Regions from separate parts of the Streptomyces sp. NRRL S-1813 genome, predicted to be linked through region 1. Evidence: riboswitches for the same ligand, from Rfam matches in the RefSeq annotation. Region 1 holds a riboswitch; the other holds the start of a gene.
The links. A riboswitch is a leader RNA that binds a small molecule or an ion and turns the genes downstream of it on or off. The one in region 1 is predicted to bind cyclic di-AMP.

Region 1 (9,966 bases):
TGCCGGCCAGCCGCTGGGTGCGCAGCGAGTCGGCGAGCCGGCCGCCGGCGGTGCGCTCGGCGGGTTCGCCGGCTGCCACCACGGAGCGGTCCGGGGTGAACTGCGGGTCGCCGACGCCCGCGATGCGCACTCCGGCGACCTGAGCGACCGTGCCGTGGTCGAGGACGGTGACGTGGGCGCGGCGGGTCAGGTACTTCTGCGTGCTGCGCGAGTCGTGGTTGCCGCGCACCCAGACGTACGGGGCGCCGAGGGTGGAGACCGGGTCCAGGAAGTGGTTCTCGGCGGCCGAGCCGTGGTCCATGGTGTCGCCGGTGTCGATGATCACGTTGATCCGGTACTGCTCCACCAGGGAGGCGATGATCCGCCAGCTGCCCGGGTTGAGGTGGATGTCGGAGACGTGCAGCACCCGGATGGTGGTGGGGTCCGGCTGGTACACCGGCAGCGTCGAGGTGGCGTCGTAGAGCTTGGTGACATTGGTGACCAGGCGCGCCAACTCCTTCTGGTAGACGTGGAATTCGCTGACGATGTTGCGGGCGTTGCCGACCACGGACGGGGCCGAGGAGAGCAGTCCGGAGAACTTCGGCTCCAGTACGGACTTGGGGTTCCACGTGGCGTACGCGGTGCCCGCGGAGGCGGCGAGCAGGGCGAGCGCCAGCCCGCCGGCGCCCAGCGCGCGGCGCGGGCGGCGGTAGACGGCCAGCCCCAGCGCGGTCGCGCCGGACGCCACGGCGACACAGGAGTGCAGCGCCAGCCCCAGCGTGCCGCGGGTGACGTCATGGGTGACCTCGGCCTGGAGGCCGGCGAATCTCTCGGGGTGGTCGACCAGCGCCTGGGAGCGGACCGGGTCCAGCCGGTCGACATCGACATCGAGCCGTACGGGCGCGTAGTGGCTGCTCAGTTCCAGGTCGCCGAGCGGCGGGACATTGATCGTCGTGCCGCCGGTCAGTGAGGGGCGCAGCGCCATGCTGGTGTCCATGGGGCCGACGGGGACGTGGACGCGGCCGATGAGGAGCAGCCCCAGCCAGGCACCCAGGGCGGCGACGGCTATCAGGCCGAGCGAACGGGCCAGGGGGTGCGGCGGCTCGATGAGGGTCGCAGTGGGGGCCGTACGGCGGGAGCGGTAGGTGCGGCGGACAGTCGCGGGCGGCGCGGGTACGCCGTCGAACCAGGTACGGAGCAGCCGGTGCAGCGGGTGGTGCGGTGGGTCGGGGTTCGGTGTCCGGGAGCGCGCGGCGCGGGCCATTGGTCCCGTATGCCCTGCCATGGCTGCCGTTAAGCGGGGAGTGGCGGCTTCCGGTTGGGGTGCGGAGTGACGGGCGGGCCGCGACGATCAGTGGTGGGGCCGGGTGGCGGAGAATGGTGGTGTGCTGGAAATGACGCGCGAGGAGTTCGAGGAACTGGTCGCCGAGGCGCTGGACCGGATCCCGCCGGAACTGACCCGGCTGATGGACAACGTGGCGGTGTTCGTCGAGGACGAGCCGCCGGCCGACGACCCCGAGCTGCTGGGGCTGTACGAGGGGACGCCGCTGACCGACCGTGGGGAGTGGTACGCGGGCGTGCTGCCGGACCGGATCACCGTCTACCGGGGGCCGACGCTGCGGATGTGCGACACGCGTGAGGACGTGGTCGCGGAGACCGAAGTGACGGTCGTTCATGAGATCGCGCACCACTTCGGGATCGACGACGAGCGGCTGCACGCGCTCGGCTACGGCTAGAGCGGCCTTGGGGCGGGCTCGAACGGTGGGCTCCCATCGGCCGGGTCTTCCGGGCCGGCCCTACGGGGGCGGGTCCGGCGGGCCGGTGCTGCGGGGCGGCGTGCGTCCGGGCCCGGTCCGAAGGCGCGGCCGGCGCGATCGGCCGGGCCCCGTGCGTGTCCTCAGGTGGGGAGCGGGAGTTGGGCAGGGCGTCCGTGCCGCTGTCCCTGCGCTCCGGATCCGGAGGTCCCGCCGTGCGCCCGAGCCCTTACGACCACTCGCCCCTGACGCCGACACCGTCCCCGTCGTCGTCCGTCACCCCCGCCCCCTCGTCGCGCCCGCCGACGAGCCGGATGCGCTCCCGGGCCACCGCCGCGGCGGTGGCCGTCTCCGCGCTGGCCGCGTCGCTGGCCGGCTGTATGAGCGTGAGCGACGCGGAGAAACCGAGACCCTCGGGCCGTGCCGCGCAGCATGACGGGAAGGACGGGCCGGGCCCCGGCGGGGTGACCGCGGACGGCCGTGGCACCGGCCCGCGGCGGATGGGTCACAAGGGTGCCGGGAAACCGGCCGGCGGCGACGACAAGGCGAAGAAGTCGTCCGGGAGCGCGGAACCGACGCCGTCCGAGCCCGGTGTGCCGTCCCACCCCGTGCAGCCGTCGGGTCCCGAGCCGGGCACGGGCGGGGCCCATGGCGGCTCCGACGGCCAGGGCGGGCGCCCCGGGCACCCGAAGCCGTCGCCGTCGCACCCCGATCACCCCGCCACCCCGCCGGCCTCGCCCCCGCCCAGTACGCCCACCGCCGCGCCGACCCCGCCGCCGAGCAGCGCCCCGCCGCCGCCGAGCTCGCAGGCCTCCGGACCGTCCCCCGTGGCGCCGATGTCGTCGCAGCCGGACCTCTACGAGGAAGGGGCGTAGGGGGGACACAGCGGAAGGGACACACGGGCGCGTGGCGTTGTCCGGGCAGGGGGCTACAGGGGGCGGAAGGCCGGGGCCGGAAGGTCATTTGCCATCCGGGGGGCGGAGTGCGTATGGTGGTAGATCGTTTGATCCCATTTGCCCGGCGCCAGAAAAGAAGCGCGCCGCGTGGCGCGTTCTCTCCCTTGCCGTGGCTGACCGCATAGAGGCGGTCGTGTGAAACACACGGAGTTTGGGCGCGTGCCGAGACTCCGGAAGGTTTCGCATTTCGCATGTCCATTTCCACTGAGCAGTCCGTCATGCCCGCATCCGACGAGCAGACGGCCCCCGAGGTGACGGCGGCCGACGAGTCGCCCGAGACCCCCGCGGCGGAAGCCGCCACCGACACCGTCACCTTCGCCGACCTCGGACTGCCCGAGGGCGTCGTCCGCAAGCTCGCGCAGAACGGCGTCACCACCCCCTTCCCGATCCAGGCCGCGACCATCCCGGACGCGCTGGCCGGCAAGGACATCCTCGGCCGTGGCCGCACCGGCTCCGGCAAGACGCTCTCCTTCGGTCTGCCGACCCTGGCCCAGCTCGCCGGCGGCAGCACCGAGAAGAAGAAGCCCCGCGCGATCATCCTCACCCCGACCCGTGAGCTCGCGATGCAGGTCGCGGACGCGCTCCAGCCCTACGGCGACGTGCTCGGCCTGAAGATGAAGGTCGTCTGCGGCGGTACGTCCATGGGCAACCAGATCTACGCCCTGGAGCGCGGCGTCGACGTCCTCGTCGCCACCCCGGGCCGGCTGCGCGACATCATCAACCGTGGCGCCTGCTCCCTGGAGAACGTCCAGGTCGCGGTCCTCGACGAGGCCGACCAGATGTCCGACCTGGGCTTCCTGCCCGAGGTCACCGAGCTGCTCGACCAGATCCCCGGCGGCGGCCAGCGGATGCTCTTCTCCGCCACCATGGAGAACGAGATCGGCACCCTGGTCAAGCGTTACCTGACCAACCCGGTCACCCACGAGGTCGACAGCGCCCAGGGCAACGTCACGACCATGACGCACCACGTCCTCGTCGTGAAGCCGAAGGACAAGGCGCCGGTCACCGCCGCCATCGCCGCCCGCAAGGGCCGCACCATCATCTTCGTCCGGACGCAGCTGGGCGCCGACCGCATCGCCGAGCAGCTCGTCGAGTCCGGTGTGAAGGCCGACGCGCTGCACGGCGGCATGACGCAGGGCGCGCGGACCCGGGTGCTCGCGGACTTCAAGGACGGCTACGTCAACGCGCTGGTCGCCACCGACGTCGCCGCCCGCGGTATCCACGTCGACGGCATCGACCTGGTCCTGAACGTCGACCCGGCCGGTGACCACAAGGACTACCTGCACCGCTCGGGCCGTACCGCCCGCGCCGGCCAGTCCGGCACCGTCGTCTCGCTGTCGCTGCCGCACCAGCGCCGCCAGATCTTCCGCCTGATGGAGGACGCGGGCGTGGACGCCTCGCGCCACATCGTCGGCGGCGCCGGTGCCTTCGACGACGACGTCGCCCAGATCACCGGTGCGCGTTCGCTCACCGAGGTTCAGGCCGACGGTGCCAACAACTCCGCCAAGCAGGCTGAGCGCGAGGTGGCCGAGCTCACCCGCGAGCTGGAGCGCCTGCAGCGCCGCGCCACCGAGCTGCGCGAGGAGGCCGACCGGCTGACCGCCCGTGCCGCCCGTGAGCGTGGCGAGGACCCGGCCGAGGCGCTTGCCGCCGCGGCCGTCACCGCCGAGGCCGAGGCCGCCGCCGAGGCCGCCGTACCGGCCCAGGCCGGTGGGCCGGACGAGCGCCGCGACGACCGGGGCAACTTCGAGCGCCGCGACCGTCGTGACGACCGCTCGGGTGGCCGTTCTTTCGACCGTGACCGTCGCGATGACCGTTCCGGTGGTGGCTTCAACCGCGACCGTCGTGACGACCGTTCCGGTGGGCGTTCCTCCGACCGTCGTGACGACCGCTCGGGTGGCCGTTCCTTCGACCGTGACCGTCGCGATGACCGTTCCGGTGGTGGCTTCAACCGCGACCGCCGCGATGACCGTTCCGGTGGGCGTTCCTTCGACCGTCGCGATGACCGTTCCGGTGGTGGCTTCAACCGCGACCGTCGTGACGACCGTTCCGGTGGGCGTTCCTTCGACCGCCGTGACGACCGTTCCGGTGGTGGCTTCAACCGCGACCGTGGCGACCGTCCGAGCCGTCCGTTCAACCGTGACGACCGTTCCGCCGGCCGTCCGGCCTCCGGTGGCTACCGCTCCGGTGGCGGCGACCGTCCGTTCAACCGTGACGACCGTTCCGCTGGCCGTCCGGCCTCCGGCGGCCACCGCTCCGGCGGCGACCGTCCGTACGGCCGCCGTGACGACCACCGTGGCGCCACGACCGGTTCCTTCGGCCGCCGTGACGACAAGCCCCGTTGGAAGCGCAACGGCTGATCATCCAGGCTGACCGCAGGGCCCGTACGCACTCAAGTGGCGTACGGGCCCTGCGTGTTGAGCGGGGCGCCGACCCCGTGGAGGTCCCCCGAAGGGGCCTGTGACACCCTTCGGGACAGCCTGATCCCTAATGCCTTCGGGCTGTGGCACGTCCTCGGGCTATGCTGCTCGGTGCGGGCCATTAGCTCAATTGGCAGAGCAGTGGACTTTTAATCCATTGGTTCAGGGTTCGAGCCCCTGATGGCCCACCAGAAGTGGACGGGAGAACCGTCCGGCCTGCTGAGCAGGACCCGAAGGGCCCGGACCGTATGCGGTCCGGGCCCTTCGCGCTGCCCGGGCCGTGAGCGGCCGCCAAGTGGGCCTGAGGAGGGCAATCTTGTGCTGCGGTCTGCGGTCTGCTGCCCTGGCCTGCCCCGTGACCCGTCCGGCCCCTGAGGATTCGCCGCCCGGTGCCGTACCGGAAACGCTGGGGACATCGACGCGGCCGCCACCACGGTGCTCGTACGGACGGGCGGGAGCGGGAAGAGGCCGGTGCGGATGCTCCAGGACGAAGCGCCCTCCAGGGACGAGGGGGAGCGGCGGGTGCGCCGCGGCCGGCGGGGCCCGTCCGGCCGCTCCCTGACGCGCAGGCTCCCCGTCCTTCTGATCGTCTGCGGCCTCGCCCTCGGCATCGGGATGCCGGCCGGCTACACCGCCGCCCCCTTCTTCTGCGCCGCCCCGCTGGTCGCCGCCTCGCTCTCCTCCCTGCGTACGACCGCCGTCACGGCCCTGGCCGCCGTGCTCGGTGAGATCTGGGCCGTCACCTACCGCGGCGCCGCACCGGGCTACGGCGAGTCGCTGGCGGAGACCGCCATGGTCTTCGTCATCGCGCTGCTGGCCCTCGGCATCAACCGGGTCGTGCGGAGGAGCGATGCCCACCTGGCGTCCGTACGGGACATCTCGGAGGCCGCCCAGCGCGCCGTACTGCCCACACCGCCCGAACAGCTCGCCGGCCTCGCCGTCGCCGCCCGCTACGTGGGCGCGCGGGCGGATGCCCGGATCGGCGGCGACCTCTACGCGGTGCAGGACACCCCGCACGGCGTACGGCTGATCGTCGGCGACGTACGGGGCAAGGGGCTGGAGGCGGTGGAGGCCGCGGTGATCGTCATCGGGGCCTTCCGTGAGGCGGCGGAACAGGAGACGACCCTGGAGGCGGTGGCGGGCCGGCTGGAGCGGGCGCTGCAACGGGAGGGCGGGCGGCGTGCGGGGCTCGACCAGTTCGAGGGGTTCACCACTGCCGTCCTGGCCGAGATCCCCGCCAACGGGCAGTCCGTACTGCGCGTGCTCAACCGTGGCCACCCGTCTCCGCTGCTGCTCACCCCGGACGGCGGTCTGCACGAGCTGGTTCCCGCGGCGCCGGCGCTGCCCCTGGGGATGGGCGAGGTGGCGAGCTGGCCGGACCGGTCGGACGAGACGTTCTTCCCGGCCGGCGCCCTGCTGCTCTTCTTCACCGACGGGGTGACCGAGGCCCGCGATCTGCTGGGCCGCTTCTACACCCCGTCGAGCAGACTGCGCGGCCGCCGTTTCACGGGCCCGGACGACCTGCTGGAGACCCTCGTCGAGGACGTCGCCCGGCATACGGGCGGTGCGCCGGCCGACGACATGGCCTTGTTGGCGGTGCAGCGGCCGATGGGGGCGTAGCGACCGGGGATGGGGGCGTAGGGAGGCGTTGCGGGGCGCCGTGACCGGGCGTACGAGGTCGTACGGGGGTGCACGGGGGCGTACGGGGGCGCCGTCCGCTCAGCCCCCGGCCACGCCGTCCGCGCCCGGGAGCCGCCGCAGGATCTCGCCGTGCGGACCGGTGAGCGCGACCGGGCGCTCGTCCAGGGCGAGGGTCAGCAGCGCGTCATCCGGGTGCGGCGGGTGGTGCGCCGGCGGGGTGGTCCAGGGCAGGACGGAGTGGTGCTCGTTGGCGAGCCAGTGCCCGCCGCCCGCTCTGCCGTCGAGCAGCGACCGTACGAGCCGTGCGAACTCCTCGCGGCGGGCGGGCGGGAGGTGGATCAGCGCGTCGGTGTGGAAGACGACCAGCGTCGCCCCGGGCGGCGCCTCGGCGGCGAGCGCGGGCAGCTCGTCGAGCAGATCGCCGCGCACCATCCGCGGCCGCGGCGCCGACCGCACCGCGTCGACGGCCGCGGACAGCCGCGCCGCCCGCGCCCCGTCGCCCGGCCAGACCAGTGCCTGTAGCCAGCGCAGATCGTCCGGTTCGGCAGCCGGGTCGAGCGGGTCGAGGCCGATCCCGCCCCGCCAGACGATGTGGGGCAGCCGGTCGGGCAGCTCGTCGGCCGGCCATCCCGTACGGCACCCGAACACCAGCGGATTGCCCGGCTCCCCTACCTCGGTCCGGAGGGGGCCCCGTTGGAGGGCATCTCCGTGGTGGGCGTCTCCTTGGAGGGCGCCTCCCGGGAGGCCACCCCCGCCCGCACCCCGGTCGTCCTCGTAGCGGTAGTGGTAGCGATAGCGGTCGGGGTACAGACACAGCCCCGCCGACGTGCCGACCTCCAGCAGCGCCAGCGGCTGCGGCAGGCGGGTGAGCAGCGGCAGCAGCGTGGCGCAGTGGGCCGGCTCGTCGGTCCGGGCGGAGCGCTGCATGATCACCGCGCGCACCTCGTCCCAGTGCCGGATGGTCCACTCGCGCCAGCGCCCGTACGCCATGTCACCGCGCGGGCCCAGCTCGGCGTGCGGGCCGTCGAGGTAGCGGACGGCGGCGAGCAGGAGGTCCGGCTGCTGTTTGTCGCCGGCCGGCAGCGATCCCGACAGCAGATCGCAGAGCTCCGGGTCGTGGCCGATCCGCGCGCTCAGCTCCTCATGCGCGGTGCACCGCCCCCGGGCCTGACGCCAGGAGAACTCCCGGTACCGCCCCGCCACTCCCCATGCGCCGGCGGCAGCGCTCTCGACGTTCCCGGTGTTCCCGACGTTGACGACCATGATCCGACGTTACTGCTCTCACGTTCCGTAATCGAGGGGCACCCCTCCGCATAACAACTGACGCACAATCAACGGGAGATCGTTTAGGGGTGGGCGGTCAACTCGCCCGGTTTGCGGCCATGCTGGCCGAAAAAGTCCATGCCAAACCTTGTGCGGAGACGACAGGGATTCACGGGAAGGCTTGGAATTCGGCTGCGATCTCTATTACTGTCCGATAACGCAGCGCGGTCGTCCCAGCCGTCGCAAGAGGCGGCACCGCGCGCCGACGCCGAATCCCGCACGCGCTTTTCACGCACCTCCAGCACCTCGAACTGCACCAAGGGAACCGGGGAACCACTTCCTTGGGGTGAATCGGACGCCCTCCGCCAGCGGGCGCCCGTAGGAGACCTTCCTGCTCCGAACCCGTCAGCTAACCCGGTAGGCGAGAAGGAAGGAAAGGAGAGCGCCCCCGTGGCGTCCAACAGGCCTGCCCCCGAGGGTCCGTCCGCCTACGACCTCGATGACCGAGGTGCCTTTCAAGGCCCCGGTGATGCGGACAACATGAACGACGGACCGTGGGAGGAATGGAATCCCACCGAGGACTCCATCCGCTCCGTCCGCGGCAAGCACCGGGTGGCCAAGCAGCGCGGCGGCGGACTCGCCCGCAGCAGCACGGTCCTGGGCGTCGGCGTCATCGCCGCGGTCGGCGCCGGCGGAATGGCCACGGCCGAGGGCCGCCCGGCGGTTCCGATCTCCATGCCGGACGTCGGCGGAATGGCCGACGACCTCGCCGACAAGCTCCCGGACGCCGAGTCCCTCCCCGGCGTCGGCGACCTCATATCGGACTCGGACTCGGGCACGGACTCCGCAGCGGCCGCGACCTCTGCGACGGACGGTGCGGTTCAGGACGTCTCCGGCCCCCTGACCCAGGCCTCCCGGACGGACTCGGGCACGGGCGCCGGCGAGGCCCTGCGCAGCCGCATCCTCGAGCAGGCCGACGCGCAGCAGGGCGCCGCCGAGCACGAGGCCCGTGAGGCCGCCGAACACGCCGCTTTCCAGAAGGCCGAGACCGAAGCCGCCACGCACCAGAAGTCGGCCGAAAAGGCCGCAGCAGCCAAGAAGGCGGCCGAGATGGAGGCCAAGCGCGAGGCCGAAGAAGCGGCCCGCCGGAAGGCGGAGGCCGCACGCCTCGCCAAGCTGGCGAAGAACTTCATCGCCCCGGTCTCCTCGTACACCCTCACCGCCGCCTTCGGCCAGGCCGGCGACCGCTGGGCCGCTGACCACACCGGACAGGACTTCGCCGCGCCGACCGGCACTCCCGTCAAGGCCGTGCACTCCGGCACCATCACCCAGGCCGGCTGGGCCGGCTCGTACGGCTACCGCATCGTCCTCACCCTCGACGACGGCACCGAACTCTGGTTCTGCCACCTGTCCTCGATGGTGAAGACCTCCGGCAAGATCAATACGGGCGATGTCATCGGCCGCGTCGGCGCCACCGGCAATGTCACCGGCCCGCACCTCCACCTGGAGGTGCGCCCCGACGCCGGCGACCCGATCGACCCCATGCCGTGGCTGCGCGATCACGGCATCAACGTGTGAGGTACGGCTTCAGGGCAGGCGTGACGCGCGGCCTCAAGGTGTGACGCGCGGCCTCAAGGTGTGACGCGCGGCCTCAAGGTGTGACGCGCGGCCTCAAGGTGTGACGCGTGGCCTCAAGGCGGGCGTGGCGCGCGGCCTCAACGTGTGGCGCGCGGCCTCAGGGCGTGACGCGTGGCCTCAACGTGTGACACCGCTGGAAACACCACTGACGGAAGTGGCTGCTGGGGGGCAGCGGAAGGAATAACTCCGCGCCCCCCGACGCTGCAACCACGCATGACCACGGCACAAAGCCCCCGAAACCACCGGCCGCTCGGCTCGCTCTCCGTTTCCCCGCTGTCCCTCGGCGGGAACGTCTTCGGCTGGACGGCCGACGAA
Region 2 (8,767 bases), on a different contig from region 1:
GCCGGCCAGCAACTCCCTGCGGAGCGCGGCCACGCCCGCCCGCGCGTCCGCGGCCGGGCCGCAGCAGCTCGCATAGAAGCGGGCGAACACGGGGTGATGGACACTGCCTTGCGGAACTCTCCTGCGCTGCCACATGACCGACCCTTTCGCCGACGATGCCCGCTCCTGCTGTCAGTCTCCCCACCGGGCGGACCGCCAGCCGCCACGAGCTCCCTCATCCGCCGTGCGGACATCTGTACGAGCCGACGGTGGGAGCCGAGCGGACGCCGCGGGTGCGCTGCGCAGCTGATGTCCTCGTTGAGCACCCACGCGGCGGGGCTCACCGGGGTACCGGAGTTCCACCATCGCGGCAGCGCGCCGCCGACATCACGAGGGGAAGGGCCGACCTCACGAAAGGATGCGTCGGCGTCACGCGGGGATACGGAACGCGCCCGATCCGCCGAGCACCGGCGCCAGCCAGTCGGCGGCCGCGGCGCGGAAGGCCTGCGGCGTGAGCCCGCCGGAGCCCTCCGGGACCAGGCCGAGGAGCGGGGCTCCGGCGGCCTCCGGGAGGTCGGCGAGATTGCAGCGGGAGGCCAGGTCGGGTTCGGCCGGCCAGCTGCCGACGACGACGCCCGGGGAGTCCAGCCCGTACGAACGCAGCGCCATCGCGGTCAGTGCGGTGGCGTTGAGGGTGCCCAGGCCCGCCTGTGCGACCACCAGGACGGGGGCGCCCGCCAGCCGCGCGGCGTCGGCGAGGGTATGGCCGTCCGCGTCGAAGCGGACGAGCAGCCCGCCCGCGCCCTCGACCAGGACCAGATCGTGCGAGGCGTCCAGTTTGGCGGCGGCCTCGGCGATCTCGTGGGGCAGCACCGGCGGCAGACCGGCCCGCAGCGCGGCCGTGGCGGGCGCCAGTGGGTCGGGGAAGCGGGCGAGTTCGGCGGTGGTGACCGGGCCGGCCAGCCGCTCGACCTCCGCCGCATCGCCGCTCTCGTGTGCCGTGACACCGGTCTGGGCCGGTTTGAGCACGGCCACCGAACGCCCCTGGGCGAGCGCCGCCGCGGCGATCGCGGCAGTGGTCACGGTCTTGCCGATCTCCGTGCCCGTGCCTGTCACGAACAGCACCGACATGGTGTGCCTCCGACTCTGCGCGGCCGGTCCCGCGCGGTTACGGCGAATGGTTGTGGGGTGAACGGCCCTTGCGGGAGCGGTTCGTGTGGAAGGGGGGAGGGGGAGCGGCGGTGGGGCGGCCGAAGTGTCCTCGACCGGCCACCGCCGCCCGTGCGTTCAGCCTTCCCGTGCCGCCGCGCACACCGCGGCGCAGATGCGCGCCACGTCGTCGTCGCCGGTGATGTACGGCGGCATGGTGTAGATCAGATCCCGGAACGGGCGCAGCCACACGCCCTCCCGGACCGCCGCCCGGGTCGCGGCCGCCATGTCCACCTCGTGGTCGAGCTGGACGACACCGATCGCGCCGAGTACGCGTACCTCGCGCACCCCGGGGAGGTCCGCGGCCGGTGCCAGACCGTTCTGCAGACCGGACTCGATGCGCTTGACCTCCTGTCCCCAGTCCTGGGACAGCAGCAGTGAGATCGAGGCATCGGCGACGGCGGCGGCGAGCGGATTGCCCATGAAGGTGGGGCCGTGCGCCAGCACCGGCAGCGCGCCGCGGGAGATGCCGTCCGCGACGGCCGTCGTGCACAGCGTCGCCGCCAGGGTCAGATAACCGCCGGTCAGCGCCTTGCCGAGACACATCACATCGGGTGCGACACCCGCGTGTCCGGCGGCGAAGAGCGCGCCCGTACGGCCGAAGCCGGTCGCGATCTCGTCGAAGACGAGCAGCACGCCGTGCTCGTCGCAGGCCTCCCGCAGCACCCGCAGATAGGCGGGGGAGTGGAACGACATCCCGCCCGCGCCCTGCACCACGGGCTCCACGATCACCGCCGCCAGCTCCTCGGCGTGGCGGCCGATCAGCTCCCGCAGATGTGCCGCATACGCCTCGTCGGGCGCGGCGTCGAAGCCCGCCGGCGGCGCGTCCGCGAAGATCTGCCGCGGCAGCGCCCCCTGCCACAGCTCATGCATGCCGCCGTCCGGGTCGCAGACCGACATCGGCTGCCAGGTGTCGCCGTGGTAGCCGCCCCGCCAGGTCAACAGCCGCTGTTTGCGCGGCTTCCCCAGTGAGCGCCAGTACTGGAGGCACATCTTGACGGCGACCTCGACCGACACCGAACCGGAGTCGGCGAGGAAGACGTGCTGAAGCGGCTCCGGGCTGATGTCGACCAGCCGCTTCGCCAGCCGCACGGCGGGCTCGTGGGTGAGCCCGCCGAACATCACATGGCTCATCCGCTCCAGCTGGCCATGCGCGGCGTCATTGAGCACCGGGTGGTTGTAGCCGTGTACCGCAGACCACCAGGAGGACATGCCGTCGACCAACTCGTCCTGGCCGTCGACCGGTTCGGCCAGCCGGAGCCGGACGCCGGAAGCCGACTCGACCAGCAGCGGAGCGGCCTTGCCGGGCATCGGCCCGTACGGATGCCACACATGCTGCCGGTCGAGCGCGAGCAGTTCGCCGGGGGTGAGCGGCTCAGGCATTGGGGGGCAGGTCGGTACCGGCACCGCGACGGCGCACCGAGACCAGGTCGCGGCGGGTCTCGTCGGACGGTGCCGGGACGGTGGTGGCCGGTGCCTCGGCCTCGGTGGTGGCCTCGTCCGCCGCCCCGTCACCGCACTGCCTGCGGTGCTCGGGCAGCGTGGTGGTGTCCGTGCCCTCGACCTCGAAGCCGGCGTCCTCGATCATCGCGAGATCGTCCTGGCCGGCCTGCCCCTCGCTGGTCAGATAGTCGCCCAGGAAGATGGAGTTGACCAGGTGCAGGGCGAGCGGCTGCATGCTGCGCAGATGCACCTCACGGCCGCCGGCCAGCCGTACCTCGATGTCCGGGCAGACGAACCGCACCATCGCCAGGATGCGCAGCGCGCGCTGCGGGGTGAGGTTCCATTCCTTGGCGAGCGGGGTGCCCTCGAACGGAATCAGGAAGTTCACCGGAACGGAGTCCGGGTCCAGCTCGCGCAGCGCGTAGACCACATCGACGAGGTCGGCGTCGCTCTCGCCCATACCGGCGATCAGCCCGGAGCAGGCCGACATACCGGCCGCCTGGGCCTGCTGGACGGTGGAGACCCGGTCCGAGAAGTCGTGCGTGGTGCAGATGTCGCCGTATGTGGCTTCCGAGGTGTTGAGGTTGTGGTTGTACGCATCGGCGCCCGCCGCACGCAGCCGGCCGGCCTGGCCGTCGGAGAGCAGGCCGAGGCAGGCGCAGACCTCCACCCCCTCGTTCTGCTCCTTGATGGCGGAGATCGTCTCCGAGACGCGGTCCACGTCCTTGTCCGTGGGACCCCGGCCACTGGCCACCAGACAGACGCGCTTGGCGCCGCCGGCCACCCCGGCGGCGGCCGCCTTGGAGGCGTCGTCGGGCTTGAGCCAGGTGTACTTGAGGATCTCGGCCTTCGACCCCAGCCGCTGGGAGCAGTAGGAGCAGTCCTCGGGGCACAGCCCCGACTTGAGGTTGACGAGATAGTTGAGTTTGACCCGCCGCCCGAACCACTGGCGGCGCACCTTTCCGGCCGCGGCCACGACATCGAGCAGTTCGTCATCGGAGGTGGCCAATACAGCCAGTGCCTCTTCGCGGGTCGGCAACTCGCGCCGCAGTCCCTTGTCCACCAGTGTGTTCAGCAGGTCCATGGCGTTGATCCTGACGCACGCCACCGCTCCCGGCCAAGGAGGATTCCCACAACGAGCTGCGATCGAGGTGTGTGTATCGCCACACCGTGCACCTGCGGAACGACCGCTAACGTCTATCGACAGCCCACAATCGAAGCCGACAGACGAAGGAAGCCGATGCCGCAGGACTCCGCCCCGTCGCTGCTTCGCGACACCTCCCCGGCGAGGCTCACCGAGCCCTCCGCCGAGCCCGCCCGTGCGGCGTACGATGCGGCCTTCGACTGGCTCGATACGGCCGGTGCCGAGCGCCGGGACGCCGGACTCGTCCGCACCCTGCGCCCCCGCCCCGCCGACTCCCCGCTGCTCGATCTGGCCGGCAACGACTATCTCGGACTCGCCCGGCACCTGGAGGTCACCCGCGGTGCGGCCCAGGCCGCACACCGCTGGGGCGCCGGGGCGACCGGCTCCCGGCTGGTCACCGGCAGCACCGAGCTGCACGCCCTGCTGGAGACGGAACTCGCGGCGTTCTGCGGCTTCGAGGCCGCTTTGGTGCTGTCCTCCGGCTATGCCGCAAATCTCGCCGCCGTCACGGCACTCACCGCCCCGGGCGCCCTGATCGTCTCCGACGCGGGCAACCACGCCTCCCTCATCGACGGCTGCCGGCTCTCCCGGGCCCGTACCCAAGTCGTTCCGCACGCCGACCCGGAGGCCGTACGTGCCGCGCTGACCGGCCACGACGGCCGGGCGCTCGCCGTGACCGACTCGGTCTTCTCGGTCGACGGGGACGCCGCGCCGCTCCCCGCGCTGGCCGAGGTCTGCCGGACACGGGGAGCCGGGCTTCTCGTCGACGACGCACACGGCCTGGGGGTGCTGGGCGAAGGAGGCCGTGGCGCGCTGTGGGCGGCCGGGCTCGCCGGTGACGGTGATGTGGTGGCCACCATGACGCTCTCCAAGTCGCTCGGTTCCCAGGGCGGCGTGGTGCTCGGACCGGCCCGGGTCATCGAGCATCTGGTCAACACCGCCCGTTCGTTCATCTTCGACACCGGTCTCGCCCCGGCGGCGGCGGGCGGTGCCCTCGCGGCGCTACGGCTGCTGCGCCGTGAACCGCAGCGGGCCACCCGGGCCGTCCGGATCGCGCAGAGGCTGCACGAGCGGCTCACCGCGGCGGGTCTGACGGCGGTACGCCCGGACGCGGCCGTGGTCTCCGTACGTGCCCCCTCGCCGGAAGCGGCGCTCCGCTGGGCCGCCGACTGCCGTGCGGCCGGACTCGCGGTCGGCTGCTTCCGGCCGCCGTCCGTGCCCGACGGGATCTCCCGGCTGCGGCTCACCGCCCGCGCGGACCTGACGGATGCTCAGCTCGACCGGGCGGTCGGCACGATCGTGGCCACGACGCCGACGGGCTGAGCCGGCGACCGTCCGGAGCGGTACGGCGGCCGGCCCCGTGGCAGGCCGCCGTCCGTGGAACCGGCCGTCCGCCGCGGCCGTCCGCCGTCACGGCGCGGGGGAGTGGCGGGTGAAGGCCCCGCGCAGCAGGGCCCGCAAGGTGTCGGCAGCCGGGGTGCCGCCGGGGCGGTAGGCCACCGAGATCCGGCGGTGCAGCTCCGGTGGGTCCAGCCGGCGGACCCCCAGCGGTGGCAGCGACCCCTCCGCCACCATCTCCGGAACCACGGCCACCCCGAGCCCCGCGCTCACCAGTGCACACACCACGGCATAGCTCGGCGACTCACAGCGCACCGCCTCACTGGCCCCGGCGGCTGCCAGCGCCGCCTCCACCTCCCGCCGGTTGGGATTGGCCGGCGCCATGCTGACCAGCGGCTGACCGGCCAGCTCGACGAGCGGCAGCCGTCCGGAGCCCGCCGAGAGGGCATGGCCGGGCGCCGTGACCAGCACCAGCTCCTCGGTCAGCAGCGGTTCCAGGCGCACCCCCTCCGGCGCCGGCATCGCCTCGCCCGGCACGTACTCATGCGTGAGCGCCAGATCGACCTCGCCCAGCGCCACCGCCGCGGTGGCCTGCGGCGGCACGTACTCCGTCACGCTCAGCTCCACATCGGGGTGCGCCCGCCGGAACGCGCTGAGCGCGGGCGGCAGCAGATGCGTACCGGCGGTCATGAACGTGCCGACCCGCAGCCGCCCGCCGGACAGCCCCGCCAGCCGGGACAGCTCGTGCCGCGCCTGATCCAGCTCGTCCAGGACCCGCCGGGCCCGTACGAGCAGCAGCTCACCGGCGGCCGTCAGCCGAGCCCCGCGATGGTGGCGCACCAGGAGCGCCGTCCCGGCCTCCCGCTCCAGCTTGGCGAGCTGCTGGGAGAGCGCGGGAGCGGTGTAGCCCAGCCGGGCGGCGGCCCGGGTGATCGAACCGGCCTCTGCCACCGCTACCAGGGCGGCCAGCCGTGTGGGGTCGTACATAAGAATCTCTTTAGGCTCTCCAAGAACATTGCCAATACCTATTAAAGGCTCGGACCGGCGATGCTGCTCTCATGGACGGACAGCTGATCGCCTTCACCGGAGTCGCCGCGGGCATGGTCGCCATGCCGGGCGCGGACTTCGCGGTCGTGGTGCGCAATGCGCTCGACTCGCGCCGGGCGGGGGTGGCGACCGCCGTCGGAGTCGCGGGCGGGCTGCTGGTGCACACCGCCCTGGCGGTGGCCGGGCTCGCGGCGGTGCTGGTCGCCGTGCCCACGCTCTTCGGAGCCGTCCAACTCCTCGGCGGCGGCTACCTGTTGTACCTCGGTGTCCGCGCCCTGGCCACGGCCTTCCGCCGCCCGGCGGCCACCACGGACGGCCCCGCAGGCCCGGCCGCCACCGCACCGGCCGACGGCCCCCGGCCCGCCGCTCTCCTGGGCACCACGCAGAGCCTGCGGCAGGGCTTTTTGACCAATGCACTCAACCCCAAGGCCCCTGTTCTCTTCCTGAGCCTGCTCCCGCAGTTCGTCCCGGCGGGACAGCCCGCGCTGCCCCGGACGCTGCTGCTCGCGACGATGGTCGTCGCCATGGCACTGGTGTGGTTCCCCGCCGTCGCGCTGCTCGTCGACCGGCTGGGCGTCTGGCTGCGCCGCCCGCGGGTGGCCCGTGCCCTGGAAGCCACCACCGGGGCGCTGCTCACGGCTCTGGGAGGCATCCTGCTGGTGGAACTGGCGCTCGCCTGAGGGCGGCGCACACCGGACCTTCTCCGGCCGGTCCGCGTCAGCCACGACCGCCGTGCGGCACCCTCAGCACCTCGGCACCCGGCGGCACGAACCCGGCGGCCACAATCCCCCGGACGTCACGGGCGTTTCCGGGGGCGGCCCGCGCCACCACGGCATGGCACAGGAAGGCGCCACTCCCGCGTCCCGCGGCGACGGCGGGGGCAGCACGGCCACCGCGCCGTCCGCGGGCGGGAAGCTCCCGTTGGGCCGCGGACAGCAGCAGCTCGCCCAGTGGCGAAGCCACCCGGCCAAATGGCCCAAAACCACTGGCAATTGACCGATCGTGAGATGAATGGGCAGGTCAGTGCACCCGCCCGTACCAGACCGAGCGGCTCCAGATCCGCTCCAGCCGCACGACGCTCCCGGCCTTGGGCGCATGCCACATCCGGCCCCGGCCCGCGTAGATACCGACGTGGTAAATACCGCTGCGCGAGTGGAAAAAGACCAGATCACCGCGGCGGCGCGAGGCAGCCGGGATGTGCCGGGTGCGGCTGTACTGCGCGGCGGCGGTGCGTGGCAGGGCCCGCCCGGCGCGCTTGAACGAGTACACCGTCAGCCCGGAACAGTCGAAGGCCTGCGGCCCTTGGGCGCCGTACCGGTACGGAGATCCTCCCTTGGAAGCCGCGACCCGCAGCGCATGGACGGATACGGACGCGGCTTCGGCGTTCCCGGCCGCTCCTGGAGCCATGCTGGTCCCGCCGAGGGTGACCAGCGTCAGAGCGGTGACGGTGCCGGCGCGCGCCAGCAGATTCGGCGTATGCATGCGCACGGTCATGCGCAAACCCTTCGTCAGCCGCCTGCGAAGGAAGACCTGTCGGGTTCGGGCAGGCGAAGATGCCCGGCCGTATGCACGGCTTCACCCCAAGGAGCCCTCGGCCGTGAAGGCCGGGACCCCGCTCTGCTCGGGTCCTCCGCTCCCGCCGATCCACATCGTCGACCGGACATCCGGCACGGCGGCGGGATTAGGCGCCCGTCCGGACCGCCCCGTCGCTGTGGCGGGGTCTTGTCGTCGAAGGGATCGTCACGCACCCGGCACCCGAATTCCGAGCTGAAAATGCCGTATGTGAGATGGGTCACAATTGACCCGAATGGTTAGATTTGTTCCCTCAGGTGCCGCGGCGCGGGGTCTTGCACCCCCCGGACCAGGAGCGAAACATCAAGGGCCGGAGAAAATGTGTCCGCCCCGCGCAATTCGTCACCTCCCCACATCGGGCGCGGACGCTACGCCGTATGTGCAGCCCACCGGCGCGTGTCGCGTCAGATTTCCTCGGGTGGCGGCACCGTCACCAGCCCGGTCCGGCGTTCGCCGTCCAGCACCCGCAGCGCCCGGGTCAGCGTTCCGCGGTGCACCTCGCTCTCGCCCCGGCTGTGCATCAGTGTCAGCGCGTCCCGTAGGCGGGTCGCCTTGCCCACCAGCGCCTGGGCGGCGCGCAGTGCGCTGTAGGTGCCACCGCAGCGGGTCGGGTTGATCCGGCCCAGCAGGTCGATCACCTCCAGATAGCTGTCGATCAGCTCGCCCTCGGCGCGGGTCAGTGCGGGCAGCGGCGGCGGTTCGGGGGGCAGCATCGGGCTCACCGCGCCACGGGCCCACGGGCCGACTGCTTGCGGTTGCGGGTGAGTCCGTCGATCAGGCCGTACTCCTGAGCGGCGAGGGCGTCGAAGATCTTGTCGCGCTCGATGTCGGCGGCGATCCGCTCACGGGGCTGTCCGGTGTGCTCGGCCAGCATCTCCTCCAGCACGTCGCGGGTGCGCAGCATCTCCTCCGCCTGGATCTGAAGGTCGGTGGCCTGCCCCTGGACGGGTTCACTGAACGACGGCTGGTGGATCAGGATCCGGGCCCCGGGCAGCGCCAGCCGCTTGCCGGGCGCGCCGGCGGCCAGCAGGACCG

Region 2: it holds a riboswitch for cyclic di-AMP, as region 1 does, so the genes downstream of both, IF67_RS0112985 (C40 family peptidase) here and IF67_RS0125275 (M23 family metallopeptidase) in region 1, are expected to answer to the same signal.

What each region holds. Positions count from the first base shown of each region.
Region 1 is NZ_JOHB01000020.1:118,137-128,102, forward strand. Features, by position in the region: gene IF67_RS0125240 (metallophosphoesterase family protein) at 1-1,243, opposite strand, end outside; gene IF67_RS0125245 (metallopeptidase family protein) at 1,365-1,715, shown strand; gene IF67_RS0125250 (hypothetical protein) at 1,949-2,608, shown strand; gene IF67_RS0125255 (DEAD/DEAH box helicase) at 2,881-5,049, shown strand; tRNA gene IF67_RS0125260 (tRNA-Lys) at 5,225-5,300, shown strand; gene IF67_RS0125265 (PP2C family protein-serine/threonine phosphatase) at 5,587-6,729, shown strand; gene IF67_RS0125270 (DUF2332 family protein) at 6,829-8,013, opposite strand; cyclic di-AMP (ydaO/yuaA leader) riboswitch at 8,297-8,452, shown strand; gene IF67_RS0125275 (M23 family metallopeptidase) at 8,464-9,591, shown strand; gene IF67_RS0125280 (aldo/keto reductase) at 9,865-9,966, shown strand, end outside.
Region 2 is NZ_JOHB01000006.1:331,724-340,490, forward strand. Features, by position in the region: gene IF67_RS0112950 (class I SAM-dependent methyltransferase) at 1-135, opposite strand, end outside; gene bioD (dethiobiotin synthase) at 409-1,158, opposite strand; gene IF67_RS0112960 (adenosylmethionine--8-amino-7-oxononanoate transaminase) at 1,267-2,571, opposite strand; gene bioB (biotin synthase BioB) at 2,564-3,715, opposite strand; gene IF67_RS0112970 (8-amino-7-oxononanoate synthase) at 3,872-5,098, shown strand; gene IF67_RS0112975 (LysR family transcriptional regulator) at 5,186-6,100, opposite strand; gene IF67_RS0112980 (LysE family translocator) at 6,172-6,840, shown strand; gene IF67_RS44845 (hypothetical protein) at 6,878-7,123, opposite strand; gene IF67_RS0112985 (C40 family peptidase) at 7,181-7,654, opposite strand; cyclic di-AMP (ydaO/yuaA leader) riboswitch at 7,659-7,858, opposite strand; gene IF67_RS0112990 (hypothetical protein) at 8,137-8,445, opposite strand; gene IF67_RS0112995 (ATP-dependent Clp protease proteolytic subunit) at 8,451-8,767, opposite strand, start outside.